Regions from separate parts of the Bradyrhizobium sp. Arg237L genome, predicted to be linked through region 2. Evidence: predicted binding sites of a transcription regulator. Region 2 holds the regulator's gene; each other region holds the start of a gene.

Region 1 (6,962 bases), on a different contig from region 2:
CGGCGATCGAGGCGCGCTCGATCTCCTTCAGCGTTCCGAAATGATGAAGCAGCGCGCGTTTGCGCGAGGGGCCGATACCGGGAATTTCCTGCAAGCCGGCCTCGCGGATGTCCTTCTTGCGCAGCTTGCGATGCGAGCCGATCACGAAACGGTGCGCCTCGTCGCGCAGCCGCTGGATGAAATACAGCACGGGATCGCGGGGCTCGAGCTTGATGGCCTCGCGGCCGGGCATGAACAGCGTTTCGCGGCCGGCATCGCGGTCCGGTCCCTTTGCCACCGCCATCAGGGACACCTGGGTCAGCCCGAGCTGGTCGAAAATCTCGGTCACTGCGTTCAACTGGCCGCGGCCACCGTCGATGATGACGAGGTCGGGCCATTGCGGGAAGGAATCGTCGTCAGCCTTGACCTTGGGCGCTTCGCCCTCGGCAGGCTTCAGCAGCCGCTTGAACCGCCGTTCCAGCACCTCGCGCATCATCGCGTAGTCATCGCCCGGGGTCAGCCCTTCGGACTTGATGTTGAACTTGCGGTACTGGTTCTTCATGAACCCGTCAGGACCCGCCACGATCATCGCGCCGACCGCGTTGGTGCCCTGGATGTGGCTGTTGTCGTAGACTTCGATGCGCTTCGGCACCTGCGGCAGGCCAAGCGTCGTGGCCATGCCTTCGAGCAGCCGGCCCTGGGTCGCGGTGTCCGCAAGCTTGCGGCCGAGCGCCTCGCGCGCATTGGTCAGCGCATGGGTGACCAGCTCTTTCTTCTCACCGCGCTTGGGGACTGAAACCTCGACCTTGCGCCCCGCCTTTACGGATAGCGCGTCGGCGAGCAGTGCGGCGTCCTCGACCTCGTGCGAGAGCAGGATGAGCTTGGGCGGCGGCTTGTCGTCGTAGAACTGCGCGAGGAAGGAAGAGAGCACCTCCTCTGATGTGAACGACTTCTCCGCGCGCGGGAAATAGGCGCGGTTGCCCCAGTTCTGGCCGGTGCGGAAGAAGAACACCTCGACGCAGGAATAGCCGCCCTCCTGGTGGATGGCGAACACGTCGGCTTCTTCCACCGTGCGCGGGTTGATGCCCTGCTGCGACTGGATCGCGGACAGCGCGGCGAGGCGGTCGCGGTAGAGCGCGGCGGTCTCGAATTCGAGCTCGCCGGAAGCCTTCTCCATCTCAGTGGCAAGCTCCTGCTTCACCGCATGGCTGCGGCCCGACAGAAACTCGGTCGCCTCGCGCACCAATTCGCCATAGCCGGGGAAATCGATCTCGCCGGTGCAGGGGCCGGAGCAGCGGCGGATCTGGTAGAGCAGGCAGGGCCGGGTGCGGCTTTCGAAGAAGCCGTCGGTGCAGGAGCGGATCAGGAACGCGCGCTGCAGCGCCGTGATGGTGCGGTTGACGGCGCCGGCGGAGGCGAACGGGCCGAAATAGCGGCCGGGCCGCGTCTGCGCGCCGCGGTGCTTGAGGATCTGCGGCGCCCAATGGTCGCCTGTGATCAGGATGTAGGGAAACGATTTGTCGTCGCGAAGCTGCACGTTGAAGCGCGGCCGGAGCTGCTTGATGAGGTTGGCCTCCAGCAGCAGCGCCTCGGTCTCGGTGGTGGTCGAGACGATCTCGACATTCACCGTCGCCGCGATCATGCGCAGGATGCGCGCCGGCAGCGGCGCGTTGGGCCGGGCATAGGATGAAAGCCGTTTGCGGACATTCTTCGCCTTGCCGACGTAGAGCACGTCGTTGGCCGCATTGAGCATGCGGTAGACGCCCGGCAAGGTCGGGGCGAGCCGCACCGCATTCTCGATCGCGGCATGGCCGACCGCGAGCGTACCCTCGGCGACCGCCTCCGCTGGTTCCTCGGGAACCTCGGGCAGCCGCGCGTCCTCGTCCTCCTCCGTGGCCGACGTCGCCGGATCGACGTCGCCGGTGACGAGCGCGAGGTCCTGCGGCGGCAAATCGGGCTTCTGGCCGTGGCGCGTTCCCTTGGGCACGGACGCCTTCGGGTGGTCGGTAGAATCGTGATCCATGGGCCTAAACTAGGCGCTGCCGGACGCCATCGCCAGCATCGGGCTTCGAGGGAAAGCCCCGCGCCGGTAACACTCCATTAAGTCTGATGGATGGGCGGTAACCGCTGTTAACAGGCCTTTAACGTAAAACTTTCGATAAATCTTCCCGAAAAACCAGTGAATTCCGTAACCATGCCGGCCTTCGCAACCGGCGGGTCACGGCTGTTGCGTTCTGGAGTGGTTGCGATGAAGCGGTTTGTCGTCTTGCGCCTGCTGGCGCTGTTGGTCGGGGGCTGGACGACGTCGTCAGCAGCGGCCGATTATCGCGGGCCCTATACCGTCAACCAGCCGCTCAACGCCTTGAGCTGGGCAGGGCCCTATCTCGGCGGCAATTTCGGCTATGCTTGGGGTGGCGTGGACAACAACCCGGCCAAGCCGTCGGGTTTCGCGGGCGGCGCGCAGATCGGCTACAACTGGACCAACGGCCCGTGGGTGTTCGGTGCCGAAGGCGACATCCAGGCCACCGGCGCGGAAGAAACCTTTGCGCCCTGGAAATTCTCCAACCCGTGGTTCGGCACCATCCGCGGGCGCGGCGGCTACGCGTTCCAGAACGTGCTGTTCTACGCCACCGCCGGCCTTGCCTTCGGCGAATTGCGGGCCGAGACCTTCGGCCTGTCGGAGTCCCAGACCAATGTCGGCTGGACCGCCGGCCTCGGCGCCGAAATGGCCTTTGCGCCGAACTGGAGCGCCAAGCTCGAATATCTCTATGTCGATCTCGCCAGCAGCAACTTCATCATCACCGGCGCATCGAACGGCTACCATTTCGGCGTCATCCGCGCCGGCGTGAACTATCACTTCTAAAGCGTGATGACTTTTCTTCGAATCGTCATCCCGCTTTAGCTCTTTGTTTGAGCATGATCTTTTTCGGAAAACCGGTGCCCACTTTTCCGGATCATGCTCTAGCCAATCACTTCGAAGAATAAGAAAACGATCGACCACAACCTTCCGGCCGTCGCAGGCGGCCGGAATTTTTTATGCTGAACTGACGCGCAAGATCACGCGCATGCCTGTGCGAGCGGGACGCCGCCCGGCAAATCCTTTACCCGAGACTTCAGTCCGCTTCAGCGTGAGCGCGAAAGCTCACGATGAAATCACCAGATTGACCGCCTTGGGGCCTTTGCCCTTCTTGTCTGGTTCGACGTCGAACGTAATACGCTGTCCTTCGGTCAAATCCTTTAGTCCTGCGCGCTCGACAGCGGTGATGTGAACGAACACATCGCGGCCGCCGTCGTCAGGCTTGATGAAGCCGTAGCCGCGCTCTCCATTGAAGAATTTGACTGTCCCAGTCATGGCCATCGGGAAACTCCTCCCCCGCATTGCACCGCCGCTACGCGTAACTCACGTAGCGGGTGACCGGACATTCGCTGCCGGAAGCTTGGCCACCTCAGCGGACCCGTGTCACGCCACCGACCCGCCTGGATTTTTCTTCGGCCTTGTCACTCCGCCGCAACCATTCGCGGAAGCGGAACGTAAAGCCAGTCCTAACGTGACAAGCATAATACGGTTCCGGGCAAGTTGCCTATGGTCGAGTGGGAGTTTTCAGCAACGGCTTTGGTTAAGGTTTGGGCGTCTCCAGCCTGAATCGGCCGGCGCCACCTTGGCCCAAGGGCTTTTCGAGCTCGGGCAGTATGATTCTGAGTTCGCCGGCAAGCGTCCAGGGCGGATTGACGATCAAAAGCCCGGTCGAGACCAGGCCGCTATCGGCTTCGCGAGGCGCGACGCTGAATTCGAGTCGCAGGCATTTGCCGGCCGGCGTGCTCTTGCCTGTCTCGGACGCGACATGCCGTGCGAGATCGTCGGTCACGCGACGGCTTTTGACCGGATACCACAGCAGATAGCTGCCAGTCGGCCATTTGGCGAACGCCTCGGAAAAGCCTTGCGCCAGCCGCTCGAACTCGTCCTTGGCCTCAAAAAGCGGGTCGATCAGGACCAGGCCGCGCCTTTCTTTCGGCGGGACGAAGGCCGGCAGCGCGGTCCAGCCATCGAGGTCGACCACCCGCGCCTGGGCGTCGCGGCGCAGCGCGTCGATCAGGCGTTTGCGCGCCTCGGGCGCGAGCTCGCAGGCGGTGAGGCGATCCTGCGGCCTGAGCAGCGCCCGTGCGATCAGGGGCGAGCCCGGATAGGCCTTCAGTTCGCCCGGTGGGCTGAAGGCTCTCACAATGTCGAGATAAGGCAGTACCAGCGGCAGCGCTTCGTTCGAGAATCGCGCCTGCATCACCCGCGCGATTCCGGTCAGCCATTCGCCGCCGCGCCGCGCCTCGTCGGAGGTGAGATCATAGAGGCCGGCGCCGGCGTGGGTGTCGATGACGCGGAGCGCCGCCGGCTTTTCCTGCAGATAGAGCAGGATTCGCACCAGCACGATGTGCTTGATGACGTCGGCAAAGCCGCCGGCGTGAAAGGCGTGACGGTAGTTCATGCCTGACGGTTACGACATCGCGCAGATGAAAGTAACCCAGCTCATGTCGGGCAAGTTGAAAGCACCGAACTTGGATGCGCAGCTTCACGTCGGAGATTCTCGAAATTCCCGATGCACAAACTGCATATTTGAGGTCTGGTCCTTCGGACTGGAATGACGAAGCCTAGCCACCCCGGATCGGCGGCATCACCACCTGGTCTCGGCGGCAGGCGCGGCGGTCGGTTTCCTCGCAGGCGCGGAACTGCATGTCCTTGCTCATGCAGATCCTGACCTCGCTGAGCCGCTTGCTGTCGCAGGTCACCGAAATTGCCGAACTGCTGAGGCCCGGATTGGACTTGATGAAGGCCTCTTCGATCTCGCCGGGTGCGACCGTCTTCGGCTCCGATAGTTGCAGGAATTCCTCAGGAATCTTCACCGCGGCGCGGGCCTTGCGGATGCTCTCGAAATAGGCGCGTGCCGAGAGGCCGGAGCAGGTGCCGTGCTTGTCCCATTCGTTGTAGATCAGCCCGGGCGCCGGCATCAGGTCGAGCATCGAGGTCATGACGTTGCGGGCGAGGCGTGGAGCGGGCCGCTGGCAATATTCCGGAAAGCCGCGCTCATATTGCGGCCAGAGGCCATGCACGACGAAGGAGTAGGGGCGTCCGCCGCATTGGACCTGCGCTCGCCTGCCATCGCCGCGCTCGGAGGCGGCTTCGCAGAACGACGGCGACCAGGACAGCGCAAGCACGTAGAAATCGAACTCGCCCGGCGCGTTTTGCCGGCGGTCCTGGGCACCGACCGGGCCGGTCACGGTTAAAAACGCAAGGACGGAAATCAGCAGCCGGGAAACTAAGGCCAATCGAAACATCAAGCACCCCTCACACTCGACCGCTGGCGAGCCTAGCAGGGAGATGGAACATTTCAAGAACAAAATGTGGTGCGACGCGTTGCTTGATTAACAAGCGCGACCACGCCAGCCCTAAGGATCAGGGCCGGGCCGACTTGCAGGCGGGATTATAGGCCCAGTTGCGGTCCAGTCCGACCACGCACCATTCGACGCCCTGGCCGATGCTGGCAAAGCCGCCGTCCTCGATGATCGAGAAATGCACGGTGCGCACCTTGCCGTCGCTCAACATCGCGTCGCCCGAGCAGTAGCGGCGCGGGATGTTGTCGGACTGCCAGGGACGGAAAGCAGTCTCATGGATCCGCGAATAGCCGGTGATCACCAGCGGGGAATTCCAGAACTGGCCCTCTTTTTCCTGGAACTGAGACGCAATGGTCGGCAGCGCTGCCTCGCAGGGGGCCACCCGTCCTTCATAGCTCGGCCCGAACAGCCAGAAGTTCAGCTCGAGCGGATTGGCGGCGTGCGCGGTCTGGGCGGACGCCAACAGGCCAAACAGCAGGCCGAATGCGGCGCAGAGGCCAGTTTTGGTCAAGGAACGAACAGAGTTGCACATGAGAATCCGCCGAATATCCAACGCGCGGGACGGTGCCGCGAAGCCCGGGCAAGGTCAAGTGCAACGCGGCAACACTGGCGGAGAACTCCGCAAATCTCCGCCCCACGATTCTTTTCACCGTCGCCGGCGCACTTTATGGTGTCGCCCAAGGATTTAAGGAGAGGTCTGCGATGCGAAGGATTCTGGCCGCTGGCATGGTTGCCGCAGGTGCAATGCTGGCCGTTGCACCGGCCCAGGCCGACTGGGTGCCCCCGTTCAAGGGCAACGATACCGGCGGCATTATCGCCTATTCGCTGGCAAGGCAGGCCGATGCCCGCCAGCTCGCGGTCGATCACTGCGCTTCCTACGGCAAGGTAGTGAAATTCCTCGCGGTGCAGCCCTATGAGGGTGGCTACGTCTCCTTCTCCTGCCGCTGGGTGCCTTGGAGCGCCGCCGAGCGGCCGCTGCGCACGCTTTATTGATCGCCGCCCGTTACCGGCATCGCCGCATGACACGACATTTCGTTCTGCTCGGATCGGCCATAGGCCTGGCTGCGCTGCTGCCAGGCGTGGCCGGCGCCGTCGATCTCCCTGTCCGCAAGGCGGGCCTGTGGGAGATGAAGATCGTGCGTACGGGCTCGACCATGCCCGAAATGACGATGCAGCATTGCACCGACGAGACCACCGACAAAGACATGAGCACGGCGGTCTCGCCGATGGCGAAGGATATCTGCTCCAAGCAGGATATCCAGAAGACGGCGACCGGCTATGTCAGCGATTCCGTGTGCGGCGTCGCCGGCGTCACGGTGACCTCGCATGCCGAGATCACCGGCGACTTCAACTCCGCCTACACCGTGAAGACGACCTCGCACGCCGATCGCGGCTCCGCCGGTGCGGCGCGCGATACCACCGGCACCATCGAGGCCAAATGGCTCGGTCCCTGCAAGGCGGATCAGAAGCCCGGTGACATCATCATGGCCGGCGGCATGAAGATGAACATCAAGGATATGGAAAAGCTGAAGGGCATGATCCCCAAGCTGCCGAAGTAGTTCTTCTCGTAGCCCGGATGGAGCGCAGCGCGCATCCGAGTT
Region 2 (6,962 bases):
GACGTGCTCGGCCACTTCCGCCAGATCTTCTTCTCGTCGACGATCGGGCTACGGAAACCCGACGCGGAAGCCTATGATTACGTCGTCAAGGCGATCGGCGCGCCGGCCTCGCGCATCGTGTTCTTCGACGATTCCGCCGAGAACATCCGCGGCGCACGGGCGGCAGGTCTCACAGCCATTCACGTCACATCGTCAGATGATGTGACGAACGCGCTTCTCGCGCTCGGAATTTAGGAGTTGCCCGTGGCCCTGATGCCGGTCGCCGATGCGCTAGCCGCGGTCCTCGCCGGCGCGGAACCATTGCCGGAAGAGATGGTCGCGCTCGATGCCGCCTATCACCGCACGCTCGCCCGTGACGTCGCAGCAAAGCGTACTCAGCCGCCACTGGCGATGTCGGCGATGGATGGCTATGCGGTGCGATCCGCCGATGCCGCCGATCTCAGCGCGCGGCTGAAGGTGATCGGCGAAGTCGCCGCGGGCCGGCCGTTCGATCGGGAACTTGGTCCGCGGGAAGCGGCACGGATCTTCACCGGCGGCGTCATTCCCGCCGGCGCCGATGCCGTCGTGATCCAGGAAGACACCCGGGTCGATGGCGATCACATCACCATCACCGAAGCTGCCATCGCCGGGCGGCATATCCGTCCCGCCGGCGTCGATTTCCGTGAAGGCGACGTGCTGCTCAGGCGCGGAAGCCGGCTGACCGACCGCGCGCTGTCGCTGGCGGCGTCGATGAACTATCCGGAACTCGCCGTGCGGCGCCGGCCGAAGGTGGCCGTGCTCGCGACCGGCGACGAACTGGTGATGCCCGGCACCTCTCCGGGCCCGGGCCAGATCGTCTATTCCAACGGCTATGCGCTGCGGGCGCTGGCGCGCGCGGAAGGCGCTGAAGCGATCGATCTGGGGGTCGCCGCCGACACGGTTGCCGCCACCACCGAGGGCATCCGCCGCGCGCATGCCGCGGGCGCCGACATCCTCATCACCACCGGCGGCGCCTCGGTCGGCGACCACGACCTCGTAAAGCCGTCGCTCGAGGCCGAGGGCGTCACCATGGCGTTCTGGAAGATCGCGATGCGGCCCGGCAAGCCGATGATGCATGGCCGACTCGGCACGATGCGAGTGATCGGCCTACCCGGCAATCCGGTGTCGTCCTATGTCTGCGCCTACCTGTTCCTGGTGCCGTTGATTCGGGCCCTCCTCGGCCGCTCGGCTGTTCATCACGTCAGCGAAAGCGCCCTGCTCGGCCGCGATCTCGCCGCCAACGATCAGCGCGAAGATTATCTTCGCGCGCTTCTCGAAGAGCGCGACGACGGCACGCTGATCGCAACGCCGGTCACCAAGCAGGACAGTTCGCTGCTTGGGAATCTCACTGCGGCGCAGGCACTTGTGATCCGTCCGCCATTCGCGCCGGCCGCAGCAAAAGGCGCGCCTTGCGACATTCTCCGATTGCCTGAATGACGCCGCGACCAGCACCTACTGAAGCATCTCTGATCGCGTTCACCAGAAATTAAGTGGTTGCGGAACACATATCGAACATATAGTGTCCGTTCATGATTTGTTTCGAAACTCGCTGTCTACGAATGGGAGTGCGTTACTCCCGAGATCAGCTCTTCTCAAGTCTCGGATCGAACGACGCTACCAACCGGGGGAATGCTCGCGATGCTTACGCGCAAACAGTATGAACTTCTGCGTTTCATCAACGAACGGCTGAAAGAGGCCGGCGTGCCTCCTTCGTTCGATGAGATGAAGGACGCGCTCGACCTGCGCTCGAAGTCCGGCATCCACCGCCTGATCACGGCGCTGGAGGAACGGGGCTTCATCCGTCGCCTGCCGAACCGCGCCCGCGCGATCGAGGTGATCAAACTGCCCGAGCTCTCCGCCGCCGGCAACGGCCGCCGCGGCTTCACGCCGAGCGTCATCGAGGGCACGCTCGGCAAGCGCACGACCAGCGCGGCCGTGGCCGAAGACGATGGCAACCGTCCCGTCGCTGTTCCCGTGATGGGCCGGATCGCGGCGGGTACGCCGATCGAGGCGCTGCAGACCCGCAGCCACACCATCAGCGTGCCGCCCGACATGCTCGGCTCCGGTGAGCACTATGCGCTCGAGGTGCGCGGCGATTCCATGGTGGAGGCCGGCATCCTCGACGGCGACATGGCGCTGATCCAGCGCAACGAAACCGCCAACACCGGCGACATCGTGGTGGCGCTGATCGATGAGGAAGAGGCCACGCTGAAGCGTTTCCGTCGCCGCGGCGCCTCGATTGCGCTGGAGCCTGCCAATGCGGCCTACGAAGTCCGCATCCTGCCGCCGAACCGGGTGCGGATCCAGGGCAAGCTGATCGGGCTTTATCGCAAGTACTGAGACGACCAGGACGCAGCAGCCCCGTCTGGGTACTTAGGTGGGTGCTCTGCCCTAGAGGGCGATGACAAGAACGACTTAGAATGATTAGAATGAAAGCCCCGGTAAATTCGCCGGGGCACTTCGGTGCAAGGTGATGTGCGGCAGCGTCTCGCTATCGTGTTTGTGAACGGACCGAAGGCGCGGGCCGTACAAATGCCAAGAACGAAGCAGAGGCTTATAAGTTATCGTCCACTCTGATAGAGGCCTGCGCCTCTTCCCAGGCACGGGTCGGCTATCTCGAATGAGGAGCAATCCGATGTGTGACTATAGCCTGCATGCCGTGGCGACGCGTCCCGCCCAGGTTGGAGAGACGCTTATCACCACCACCTTCCGCGGCACTTCGACCCGCGGCTTCGCTTCGGAAAGCGATCCGACGGTCGCAGTCTGCATGCTTCCCGGGACCGAACTCGCGTTCGCCGATAACGTCCGTTACGACAATCGCTGGATCTGGACCAAGACGACCGGCTTCCGCGTCGGCAAGTTCAACCAGATCGATCCGCATATTCGGGATCGTCATCACGACGCGATCGAGTTTCCCGATGGCAGCCATGTGCTGGTGACCCAGCTCTGCGAAGGGCAGCGGGCGACCGTGCTGCAATTGCCAGTGACGCATCATGTTGCAGAGCCGGCACCGAAGGCGGTCGAGCAGCGCCCCGCGCCGAACCCGCTGTTCATCGGCTGAGACAGCTTCGGGCAGCGTGCGCCGCCGGTCTCGGCCGGCGGAGCGTTGCCGCGAGTGACAAGCAAAGTGTTTTGAGCGGCCCCGGAGGCCATCCGGGGGCGCATGTGATTTTGTGTTGGAACGGATGCTTTATTCGCCAAGGGGGCGTGATCGGTGGTCACCAAGATCACATGGCAAAGAGCCGGACGAGTGGCTGAGCCCGGCCGATACATGTTCAGGTTCGGCTGGCTCACCGTCGCAGCGGAAGATCTCGCGATCTGGGAGCGATTTCCGGATGCGACCTTTACGCTCGTGCAAATGCCGTCGCATTCGGGCGATCCGGATGAATTTCGGCTCGGCGCCTTCGAGCTAGCGGCCAACGCCGGCGGTGATTGAAGGGGGCGCTCAGTCGTCCGACTGCAGGTCGGATTCGGACGGGGTCGCATCGATGGCGCGCGGCACGGGTGCCCCCTGGATCCGGATCGTGGTCTCGGGTTCGCCTTCGCCTGACATCGCAGGCGACCACGGCCGGTCGAGGCCGGCGGGCCTGACCGCGTCGATGACGAAGCCGTTCCGGTTCCGCCTTAGCGCCAGCCCGCCCTGCCGCCGCAGCCGCTCGGCATCGATGACCGCCGCCGCGCAGCCTGGCGGCACCGGCCGTGCGGTCACGATCAGCACCGCCCGCTCGCAATCGTCCGCGAGCGCCTCGGATCGCTGGGTGAGCGCGATGAACGCGCCACCGGCCGCAGAGGTCACGCAGCCGCTCTCATCGCAGGACACGCCCTCCGTCAGCGACGGATCGCCCGCGCTGCGGGCATCGGCATCCGCGGCCAGCCACTCCTTGGCGAGAAACGCATCCTTCGCAGTCCGCATCAGGTGCAGCCGCCCGTCACCGCCGCGGACGGCGACATTGCGGCCGTCGCCGGAAATCAGAATGTCCGGTTGCGGCGCCCTCACCGCCCAGACCACCGCAATGAGAAGCACCGCCGCGCCGACGAAGCGCAGCGGCGTGCGCAACAGCCCGAGCAGGATGACGCCCAGGCTCGCGGCGATCAGCGGGCCGATCCCGAACGCACTGACGTGGCCGACCGCGCCCGGCAGCGCGGCGACCCCCTGCGCGACCACGATCATCCAATCGATTCCAGTGCCCATGATCGCCCAGAACACACCGTCGAAACCGAACGGCATCGCCAGCAGGCCAAGCAGCCCGGCCGGCATCACCAGCGCCGACACCACCGGCATCGCCGCGAGGTTGGCGAGCACGCCAAAGGGCGCCACCCGGTGGAAGTGAAAGGCGGCATAGGGCGTGGTCGCCAGCCCCGCCACCAACGACGCCAGCAGCAGCATCGCGACCTCACGCCCGCCCCACAGCGCGATCCGCGCGGTTGTGGAATGGTCTGGCGCGGCGAACAGATGCGGCATGCCGATCTGCACCAGCGCCACCAGCCCGAGCGTCGCCGCAAACGACATCTGGAAGCTTGGATGTACCAGCGCCTCCGGCGCGATCGCGAGCACGATCATGGCCGCGACCGCGAGCGTCCGGAACGTCACCGCGCGGCGGTCGACCATGACGGCGATCAGCACCACTGCGGTCATGAGGAACGAGCGCTGCGTCGCGACCTCCGCACCCGACAGCAGAAGATAGAAGGCGGCCGCCACGAGCGCCGCCGCGGCAGACCATTTCTTGATCGGAAAGCCCACGGTGAGCACCGGAAACAGCGCAAGCAACGCGCGGACCGCGAAGAAGACCACGCCGGCCACCACGGCCATGTGGTAGCCCGAGATCGAGAGCACGTGCCCGAGCCCCGAGATGAACATCGCATCATTCACCGGCTCGGAGATGGCATCGCGCCGGCCGGTCAGGAGTGCGGTCGCGATCGCGCGATTGTCGCCTTCGAGCACGTTGCGGATCCGCGCATCGATCGCATCGCGCATGCCCTGCATGAAGGCCGCATAGCGCAGCGTAAATCCGCGGCCTTCCGGCGGCGCGGTCGTCTTGATGGCGCCGAGTACGAAACCGGACGCGCCGATGCCCTGGAAATAGAGATCGCGGCCAAAATCGTAGCTCCCGGGCCGCAGAGGAGCGAGCGGCGGCTGCAGCCGCGCCTTCAATTCGACGAAGCTGCCGACTTCGGGGGCAGTGCCCTTCTTCACCGACAGCCGAACGCGCTCAAGTTTCGGCGCGCCGCGCTGGCTTTCGATGCTTGCGACGCGCAGCACGAAACGGTCGGTGCGCTCGCGGATGTCACGCGTCTCGACAAATCCGGTGAGTGACACCGAGAACATCGGCCGCGCCAGCACGCCATGCGCGACCCGCGCGGTTCGCCAGGTGGCAACGGCAAAACCCCCCGCAACGGCGGCAATCATGACGGCGACAGCGAACGCCCGCCCTCGCCTGAGCAGGAACGCGACAGCGCACAGCGCGATCGCGACGATGACCGCGACCGACAGCACCGGCTCATGGTCGGCGGCGAAGTAGAGCGCGATGCCGCTGCCGAACGCGACCGGCACCCAGGGCAGAAGCCGTCCGGCGCCCGCTTCGGGGCGGGCCCACTGGCGCAACGTCTCGACGATTGGCGGCCAGGCGCCGACGCCGATCGGGGCATACCCACCCGTCGGCGCCACCGCCTCGCGCGGCGGCCAGGTGCCGGCATAGCCGCGCCTGCCGCCCGGCGTCCTGCCCTCGTCCGACATCCTGCGCCCTGGACTACCCCTGTTTCCGCAAAGCTACCGGAAGCAGGTATCCACGGGATAGCGGAACAGATGCGAACGTCGTGCCGGTGGCGCTCCCAATCCTAGCGCTGGCTCTTCAGCCGGCTTCAAACCCGACTGCGCCGAAAGTCTCATAAGGCCGCAGTCCCATTGAGGATTAGACTGTGGCTGCGCCTCCGCCCGGACAGACGGGATGAGGCAGTGGTGGCTCGCGGTTCGAAGACCGCTGGAGCCCTTCTCAGGTGGTTCAAGGCTTCCCTGAGACCGGCGTTGCGGACGCAACTTGCAAATCAAGCCTGTAGCGTCGCGCATCACGCGTACTCCGCGAGCGAATAGAGCGCTGAAAAACGCGAGGAGAAGTCATTGAACTAATGGGAGCAGCACATGGCAATTCAGGTACCGAGCGATTTTCGCCGCGTGATTGTTGCCGCGTCGGTCGGAAACATCATCGAATGGTATGACTTCTATATCTTTGGCAGCCTGGCCGCCGTTCTGTCGGTCAAGTTCTTCGAACAATCCCACCCCGTCGCAGCCCTGCTGAGCACGATCGCCCTGTTCACTGCAGGATTCCTGATCCGTCCGCTCGGAGCATTCCTCTTTGGATGGATGGGCGACCGGGTCGGCCGCAAATATACGTTTCTCATCACGCTCACCGGAATGGGACTGGGAACGGGCGCGATCGGCCTGATCCCGACCTATCAGTCGATCGGTCTCACCGCCGCGTTCGTGCTGTTCGGGCTACGCATGATCCAGGGCCTGTGCCTGGGTGGCGAATATGGCGGCGCCATCACCTATGTTGCCGAGCATGTGCCCGACGATAGACGCGGCTACTACACCGGCTGGCTCCAGACCTCGCCGACGCTCGGGATCGTGGTGTCGCTGGCCGTGATCATTCTGACCCGGATCTATTTCGGCGATCAGGCCTTCAACGAATGGGGATGGCGCGTTCCGTTCCTGCTCTCATTCCTGCTGGTGGCCATCGCCATCTACATCCGCCTCCAGCTCCAGGAGACGCCGATCTTCCAGGAGATCAAGGCCCGTGGGCAGATGACCAGGAACCCCTGGAAGGAAGCGTTCCTTAGCTCGAACATCAAATACATCGGAATCGCCATCATCGTCCTGATCGGACAGGGCGTAGTCTGGTACAGCGGACAGTTCTGGGCGCTGTACTTCCTGCAGCAGGTCTCCAAGG
Region 3 (6,962 bases), on a different contig from region 2:
AGACCGAGGCGCTGGCCCATATGAACGAGCTGGCGGCGCAGAACCAAGTGTTCACCTCGCTGATCGGTCAAGGCTATTCCGGCACGATTTTGCCTGCGGTGATCCAGCGCAACATCCTGGAAAATCCGGCCTGGTACACGGCCTACACGCCCTATCAGCCCGAGATCAGCCAGGGCCGGCTGGAAGCGCTGTTCAACTTCCAGACCATGATCTGCGACCTGACCGGGCTCGACGTCGCCAACGCCTCGCTGCTCGACGAAGCAACCGCGGCCGCCGAAGCGATGGCGCTCGCCGAGCGGCACTCGCAGGTGAAGGCGAAAGCATTCTTCGTCGATCACGAAGTCCATCCGCAGACGCTCGCGGTGCTGCGCACCCGTGCCGAGCCGCTCGGCTGGAGCCTGATCGTCGGCGATCCCCTCACCGATCTCGACAAGGCCGACGTGCTCGGCGCCCTCCTGCAATATCCGGGCACCTCGGGCGCAGTCCGCGACCTGCGGCCCGCCATCACATCGCTGCGCGCGAAGGGCGCGCTCGCGATCGTCGCCGCCGACCTTTTGGCACTGACGGTCCTTGCGTCGCCGGGCGAGCTCGGCGCCGACATCGCCATCGGTTCGGCGCAGCGCTTTGGCGTGCCGATGGGCTATGGCGGCCCGCATGCCGCCTACATGGCGGTGCGCGATGCGCTGAAGCGCTCGCTGCCCGGCCGCCTCGTCGGGCTATCAGTGGATTCGCGCGGGATGGCGGCCTATCGGCTGGCGCTGCAGACCCGCGAGCAGCATATCCGCCGCGAGAAGGCGACCTCCAACATCTGCACCGCGCAGGTGCTGCTCGCCGTGATCGCCTCGATGTATGCGGTCTATCACGGCCCCGAAGGCCTTAACTATATCGCGCGCAACGTGCATCGCCGCGCCGCCGTGCTGGCGGCGGGATTGCGCAAGCTCGGCTTTGCGCCCACGAGCGAGGCGTTCTTCGACACGCTGACCGTCGCCGTCGGCGCGAAGCAAGGCGAGATCGTCGCCCGTGCGTTTGCGGAGAAGATCAATCTGCGTATGGGTGATGGCACGCTCGGGATCGCCGTCGACGAGACCACGACATCGGAGACCGTCGAGGCGGTGTGGCGCGCATTCGGCGGTACGCTGGCCTATGCCGACGTCGAGACCGGCGCGCGCGAGGCGCTGCCGGCGGAATTGAAGCGCACCACCGCGTTCCTGACCCATCCCGTGTTCCATGCGCACCGCTCCGAGACCGAACTGCTCCGCTACATGCGCAAGCTGAGCGATCGCGACCTCGCGCTCGATCGCGCGATGATCCCGCTCGGCTCCTGCACCATGAAGCTGAACGCGACCACGGAGATGGTGCCGCTGACCTGGCCGGCGTTCGGCAGCCTGCATCCGTTCGCGCCGGCAGATCAGGCCAAGGGCTATCACGTGCTGTTTGCACGATTGGAAAAATGGCTGTGCGACATTACCGGCTATGACGCGGTGTCGCTGCAGCCGAATTCCGGGGCGCAGGGCGAATATGCCGGCCTGCTCGCGATCCGCGGCTATCATGCCGCGCGCGGCGAGGACCATCGCAGGATCTGCCTGATCCCCTCTTCGGCTCACGGCACCAATCCGGCATCCGCCGCGATGGTCGGCATGGACGTCGTGGTGGTCGCCTGTGATGCGCGCGGCGACGTCGATGTCAATGATCTCCGCGCCAAGGCGGAGAAGCATTCGGCTGACCTCGCGGCAGTGATGATCACCTATCCCTCGACGCATGGCGTGTTCGAGGAACACATCAGCGAGATTTGCGACGTCGTGCATCAGCATGGCGGACAGGTCTATCTCGATGGCGCCAATTTGAACGCGCAGGTCGGGCTGTCGCGGCCCGGCGACTATGGCGCCGACGTCAGCCATCTCAATCTGCACAAGACGTTCTGCATCCCGCATGGCGGCGGCGGCCCCGGCATGGGCCCGATCGGCGTGCTGGCGCATCTGGCCCCTTATCTGCCCGGCCACCCCGCAACCAATGGCGGAACGCCGCACCCGGTCGGACCGGTGTCGGCCGCGCCGTTCGGCTCGGCGTCGATCCTGACCATCTCCTACATTTATATCCTGATGATGGGCGGCGAAGGCCTGACGCGCGCCACCGAGATCGCGATCCTCAATGCCAACTACATCGCGGCACGCCTGCAGGCGCATTTCCCGGTGCTGTACCGCAACGCCAAGGGCCGCGTCGCGCATGAATGCATCATCGATCCGCGGCCGCTGAAGATGTCGGCCGGCGTCACCGTCGACGACATTGCCAAACGCCTGATCGATTACGGCTTCCACGCGCCGACCATGAGCTTCCCGGTGCCGGGCACGCTGATGATCGAGCCGACGGAATCGGAATCCAAGGCCGAGCTGGATCGGTTCTGCGATGCCATGATCGCGATCCGCCAGGAGATCGCCGAGATCGAAAGCGGCCGCTTCAAGGTCGAAGCCTCGCCGCTCCGGAACGCGCCGCACACCGTGCACGACATCGCTGACGACGGATGGAATCGCGCCTATACCCGCGCCGAGGGCTGCTTCCCCGACGGCGTCTCTCGGTCAGACAAATATTGGAGCCCTGTCGGCCGCGTCGACAACGTCTACGGCGACCGCAACCTGGTCTGCTCCTGCCCGCCGCTGAGCGATTACGCGGAAGCTGCGGAGTGAGGTGACGCCGTCATTCCGAGGCGCGCGAAAGCGCGACCCCGGAATGACAAAATTGTAGAGTTGTAGGATGGGTAGAGCGCAGCGAAACCCATCGCACCTGCGTGCTTTGGTGGCAAATGATGGGTTTCGCTGCGCTCTACCCATCCTACGGGATCGTCAGGACGCGACTATCCCCGGATTCCAGCGCCAGAGGTTATCGTTGGTCAAATGCGTGCCGCCCCACCAGCGGTCGATCCGGTTGTGGTGGCTGAAATCTTCCTTGTGGGCAAGCACCGCCTTGCCAAACTTGGTGAGCGACAGTCGGCTTCGCTTGTATGCCGCGCCGCGGCCGCGGTAGTTATCTCTCCTGAGGGTACGGAGTTCATCATCGAGACCAGCCACGGCGGGCGTCGGACCGTGCGCCAGCCCCTCCAGCAGAGACCCGATCTCCCACTCTTTGAACACACGACGCTGGCGAAGGCCGCGAAGATGGAACAGCGAATTCGTATCCCGGTATCCTGCGGCAATCAGCTCCAGCAGGCGCATCTCCGTCGCGCCGAGTCCAGTTGTGCTGGAGGGAAGCTCTTCGAGAAGGTCAATCAGAGCTGTCCTCAGCAGCGGTAGTGCGCTCAAATCCTTGCCGAGGAGGTTGAAGCAGGCTTCCGGCGTCGGCGCCCGATACGCCTGCCAGCTCATGCTTCCCGTTTCAAGCTTCGCCTCGGTGACGTCGACTTTGCGTACGTCCGTCGCGGCGGGTCCCTCGTGGTCCATCATGAGCAGATCGAAGTCGACAATGAGCAACCTCAACTTGGCCACTGTTTCCGGGTGGGAGCGAAAGAAATCGAGCAGCGAGATCAATTGCAACTGATCATCCGGCCCTGGATCAAACCATAGCTCGACAGTTTTGTATGGCTCGCAGAAGTCGACCAAGGCGAGGTCCTTGCGAGCTTCGCTGTTGTTTCGAAACTCGCCGACGAAGTCCGACCAATGAGATCCCGGACCGTGCTGCTCAGAACGCGCGGCGACATAGGTGGCGAAACTGTCAGGAAACGGCAATGGACCCCATACAAGACGAGTGGTGAAAGGAATGACGGCTTCAGCTAGATCCATGCGCATGAGGCAGTAGCCGGACGAGCTGGTCAGGATCAGGCGCTTCATGGCCCCCTCGGCAATCACCCGAACAAAACGGGCGCCGAAGACGTCGGCAACTCAACGTCCTCAGCGCCCGCTTCCCGCGAAGAAATCGGATATCTTGAAACTTACTCTTCCGCCGGCTCATCGCCGTCGGCGTCACGCTCGGGGGTGCCGGCGAGGATCTGCTCGGCGATCAGGCCGGAGTTCTGCCGGATTGCAAGCTCGATCTTGCTGGTGATATCGGGGTTGGACCTAAGGAACGCCTTGGAGTTCTCGCGCCCTTGGCCGAGCCGCTGGCTGTCATAGGAGAACCAGGCGCCGGACTTTTCGACGATGCCGGCCTTGACGCCGAGGTCAAGGATCTCGCCCATCTTGGAGACGCCCTCGCCATACATGATGTCGAACTCGACCTGCTTGAAGGGCGGCGCCAGCTTGTTCTTCACCACCTTCACGCGCGTGGTGTTGCCGACCACCTCGTCGCGCTCCTTGATCGCACCAATGCGGCGGATGTCGAGGCGGACGGAGGCATAAAACTTCAGCGCATTGCCGCCGGTCGTCGTCTCCGGCGAGCCGTACATCACGCCGATTTTCATGCGGATCTGGTTGATGAAGATCACCATCGTGTGGGACTTGTTGATGGAGGCGGTGAGCTTGCGCAGCGCCTGGCTCATCAACCGCGCCTGCAGGCCCGGCAGCGCATCGCCCATCTCGCCTTCGAGCTCGGCCTTTGGCACCAGCGCCGCCACCGAGTCCACCACCAGAACGTCGACCGCGCCGGAGCGCACCAAGGTGTCGCAGATTTCAAGCGCCTGCTCGCCGGTATCGGGCTGCGAGATCAGGAGTTCGTCGATATTGACCCCGAGCTTGCGCGCATAGACCGGATCGAGCGCGTGTTCGGCGTCGATGAAGGCGCAGATGCCGCCCTTCTTCTGCGCCTCCGCCACCGTGTGCAGCGCCAGCGTGGTTTTCCCCGAGGATTCCGGCCCGTAGATCTCGACGACGCGTCCCTTCGGCAGGCCGCCGACGCCCAGCGCGATGTCGAGCCCGAGCGACCCCGACGATACCGTCTCGATATCCATCGAGCGGTCGCTCTTGCCGAGCTTCATCACCGAGCCCTTGCCGAACTGGCGCTCGATCTGGGACAGCGCAGCAGACAGAGCTTTGGACTTATCCATGGAGGATCCTTCGACAATACGCAGCGTAGTGACGGACATGGGATGTGCTCCTTATGACGGGGATTCGCTAGCGGGACAAACGGGGCGCGATAAGAAATCGATGGTTTATTGCGTTGGAAATTCTGTACCACCTTTGTTCCATGTTCGCAATATGTTCTTTTTTGAACTCGGGCGCCCCAAGTTCCCGAGAGAGAGAGAGAGAGAGAGAGAGAGAGAGAGAGAGAGCGACAATCCGTAGTTCTCCGACCGAGAACGAAGTTCCTTTCGAACTTAACGCAAGTTAGCGGGTATCCGGGTTTCCCTCCTTGCGAGGGAGCATCTCTTCCGTTCCGGAATTGTCTTTCAGACATATCAGAACGGGAAATGCCATGAGAAACACGCTGCAAGACCCGCGCTACTGGCGAGAGCGAGCGGAAGAGACGCGCACCAAAGCAGAGTCGTTTGCGTATCGTAACTCGCGCGAAAGGCTGCTTAAGATCGCCGAAGAATATGATCGACTGGCTGTCTACGCCGAGCAATGGCAGTCGCAACAGTAAGGCCGCGCCATCCCGCCGAGATGGTTGGGAAGAACTGGCAGTCGTGAACTCGGCTGCGATCGATCAGGGCGCTCGCGCAAAGCTCGTCGTGCGCCTTGCGAAGGTTCTCGGAACACGCGCTCCAGATCGGTGCTTGCGCGCGATCGTTTTGCTCGCTGGCATCGATCGCCGCCGCCGGCAAGCAGTGGTGCAACGACTCGCGCAGACCCGCAGTCCCCATTGCTCAGCTACGATTGCCTCGCCCCGACGACAGCGATCGTCCGCGACTGAAACTCAATATGGGCGAGGACGGGTGCCCATGTACCGATCGAGCCCGCGCGGGCGCCGTAGTTCTCCGGACAAGAACAAAGTTCCATCAAAATGTTCGCGATTTGGTGCATCTGCCCGAGAACGCACGGGTTTTCGAACGGGGTTGCTTGACGGTATCCCTCCACACCTGACGGATCGCAGAGTGCCTCGGGTTCCTCGGACGACGACTTCCTCGTCGGTCCGTACGTGTAGCGGGCTTGTCCAAGGGGGACGCTGCGGTTGCCACGTTTCCAAGATAGTTCCGTCACGCACCGCATGAAGCAGTTCGATCGAACGTGTCGGCAACGGCGCGTCCTGGCGGAACTGACCAAGCTTTGGGAAAAATATGCACTCCGCTGGAACGGTGGGATTCGATCGATGTTAACTTACGTTAAACTCGGGGACGGCGATTGGTAGGGTTTGGGAATACCGGGACCAGCGATCGGATCGCGCAAGGCTGCGGCAACTGCCCTTCGGCAGATTGCGATGTGGCGCAACCTTTCGTTCGGCCTCGAATACCGCCGGCTGTGCGCGGAGCCTAAAAGATGATCCATAAGGGCGTCGAATATACCGTCACACTGGCCACCCCCGGTGTGTGGAAGTGGCAGTTTCAGATCGGCGATACAATCAAGACCGGCAAGACCGAGGCGAAGCTTCAATTGCTGGCGATCCGACGGGTTCAGTTACGCATCGACCGCGAGCTGAAGAAGGCCAGCCGCGAAGCGAGCAGCGCCGCGAACTCATCATTGCGCTGACAGCACTACCGTAAATAACCGGGATTGATCTTTCCCCTGTCAGGACCTCCACTGAGTTTTTGCTCCCAGTGGGTTGCCGGTCGGCGGCCTTTGATGCGCCGGTGCCATCTCATGCCGCTCTATTTCTTTCGCATCCGAACCGCCGACGGCACCGGCATCTGCAATGACGGTGCGGAGTTTGCTGATCGCGATGCTGCCTGGAAGGAGATGACTCGTGTCTGCGCCGACATGGTCAGCGGCGTATCGCGTCATCTTCGGGAAAACGCGGAGTGGCAGATCGAACTGCTGGACGAGGCCAAGAGCCCGATCTTCCGGATTCGGCTGGTCGCGAAAACGCTGGACTAGGGCATATTCGGTTCTGATTGAATCAGAACCGAAGCTCTAGATTCTTGTTTTGACGCGTTTTCTTCACGC

Evidence for each region. Region 2 encodes LexA, which represses DNA repair genes until DNA is damaged. Its sites were predicted from a motif close to TGTTCNNNNTGTGTTCNG; they were not measured.
Region 1: OZ411_RS26030 (ribonuclease T2) is a predicted target of LexA. The motif match lies at 5,349-5,366, and genes of this name have one in related genera.
Region 3: recA (recombinase RecA) is a predicted target of LexA. The motif match lies at 5,111-5,128, and genes of this name have one in related genera.

Annotation. Positions count from the first base shown of each region.
Region 1 is NZ_JAQMIL010000047.1:196-7,157, reverse strand. It holds gene uvrC (excinuclease ABC subunit UvrC) at 1-2,002, opposite strand, end outside; gene OZ411_RS26045 (outer membrane protein) at 2,228-2,842, shown strand; gene OZ411_RS26040 (cold-shock protein) at 3,122-3,337, opposite strand; gene rlmJ (23S rRNA (adenine(2030)-N(6))-methyltransferase RlmJ) at 3,597-4,457, opposite strand; gene OZ411_RS26030 (ribonuclease T2) at 4,621-5,304, opposite strand; gene OZ411_RS26025 (hypothetical protein) at 5,423-5,893, opposite strand; gene OZ411_RS26020 (hypothetical protein) at 6,064-6,354, shown strand; gene OZ411_RS26015 (DUF3617 family protein) at 6,381-6,920, shown strand.
Region 2 is NZ_JAQMIL010000024.1:104,506-111,467, reverse strand. It holds gene OZ411_RS17115 (HAD-IA family hydrolase) at 1-234, shown strand, start outside; gene glp (gephyrin-like molybdotransferase Glp) at 244-1,455, shown strand; gene lexA (transcriptional repressor LexA) at 1,657-2,358, shown strand; gene OZ411_RS17100 (hypothetical protein) at 2,654-3,079, shown strand; gene OZ411_RS17095 (hypothetical protein) at 3,269-3,454, shown strand; gene OZ411_RS17090 (ComEC/Rec2 family competence protein) at 3,464-5,752, opposite strand; gene OZ411_RS17085 (MFS transporter) at 6,155-6,962, shown strand, end outside.
Region 3 is NZ_JAQMIL010000112.1:12,941-19,902, forward strand. It holds gene gcvP (aminomethyl-transferring glycine dehydrogenase) at 1-2,681, shown strand, start outside; gene OZ411_RS40360 (hypothetical protein) at 2,838-3,818, opposite strand; gene recA (recombinase RecA) at 3,920-5,008, opposite strand; gene OZ411_RS40370 (hypothetical protein) at 5,338-5,505, shown strand; gene OZ411_RS40375 (hypothetical protein) at 6,339-6,548, shown strand; gene OZ411_RS40380 (hypothetical protein) at 6,660-6,893, shown strand.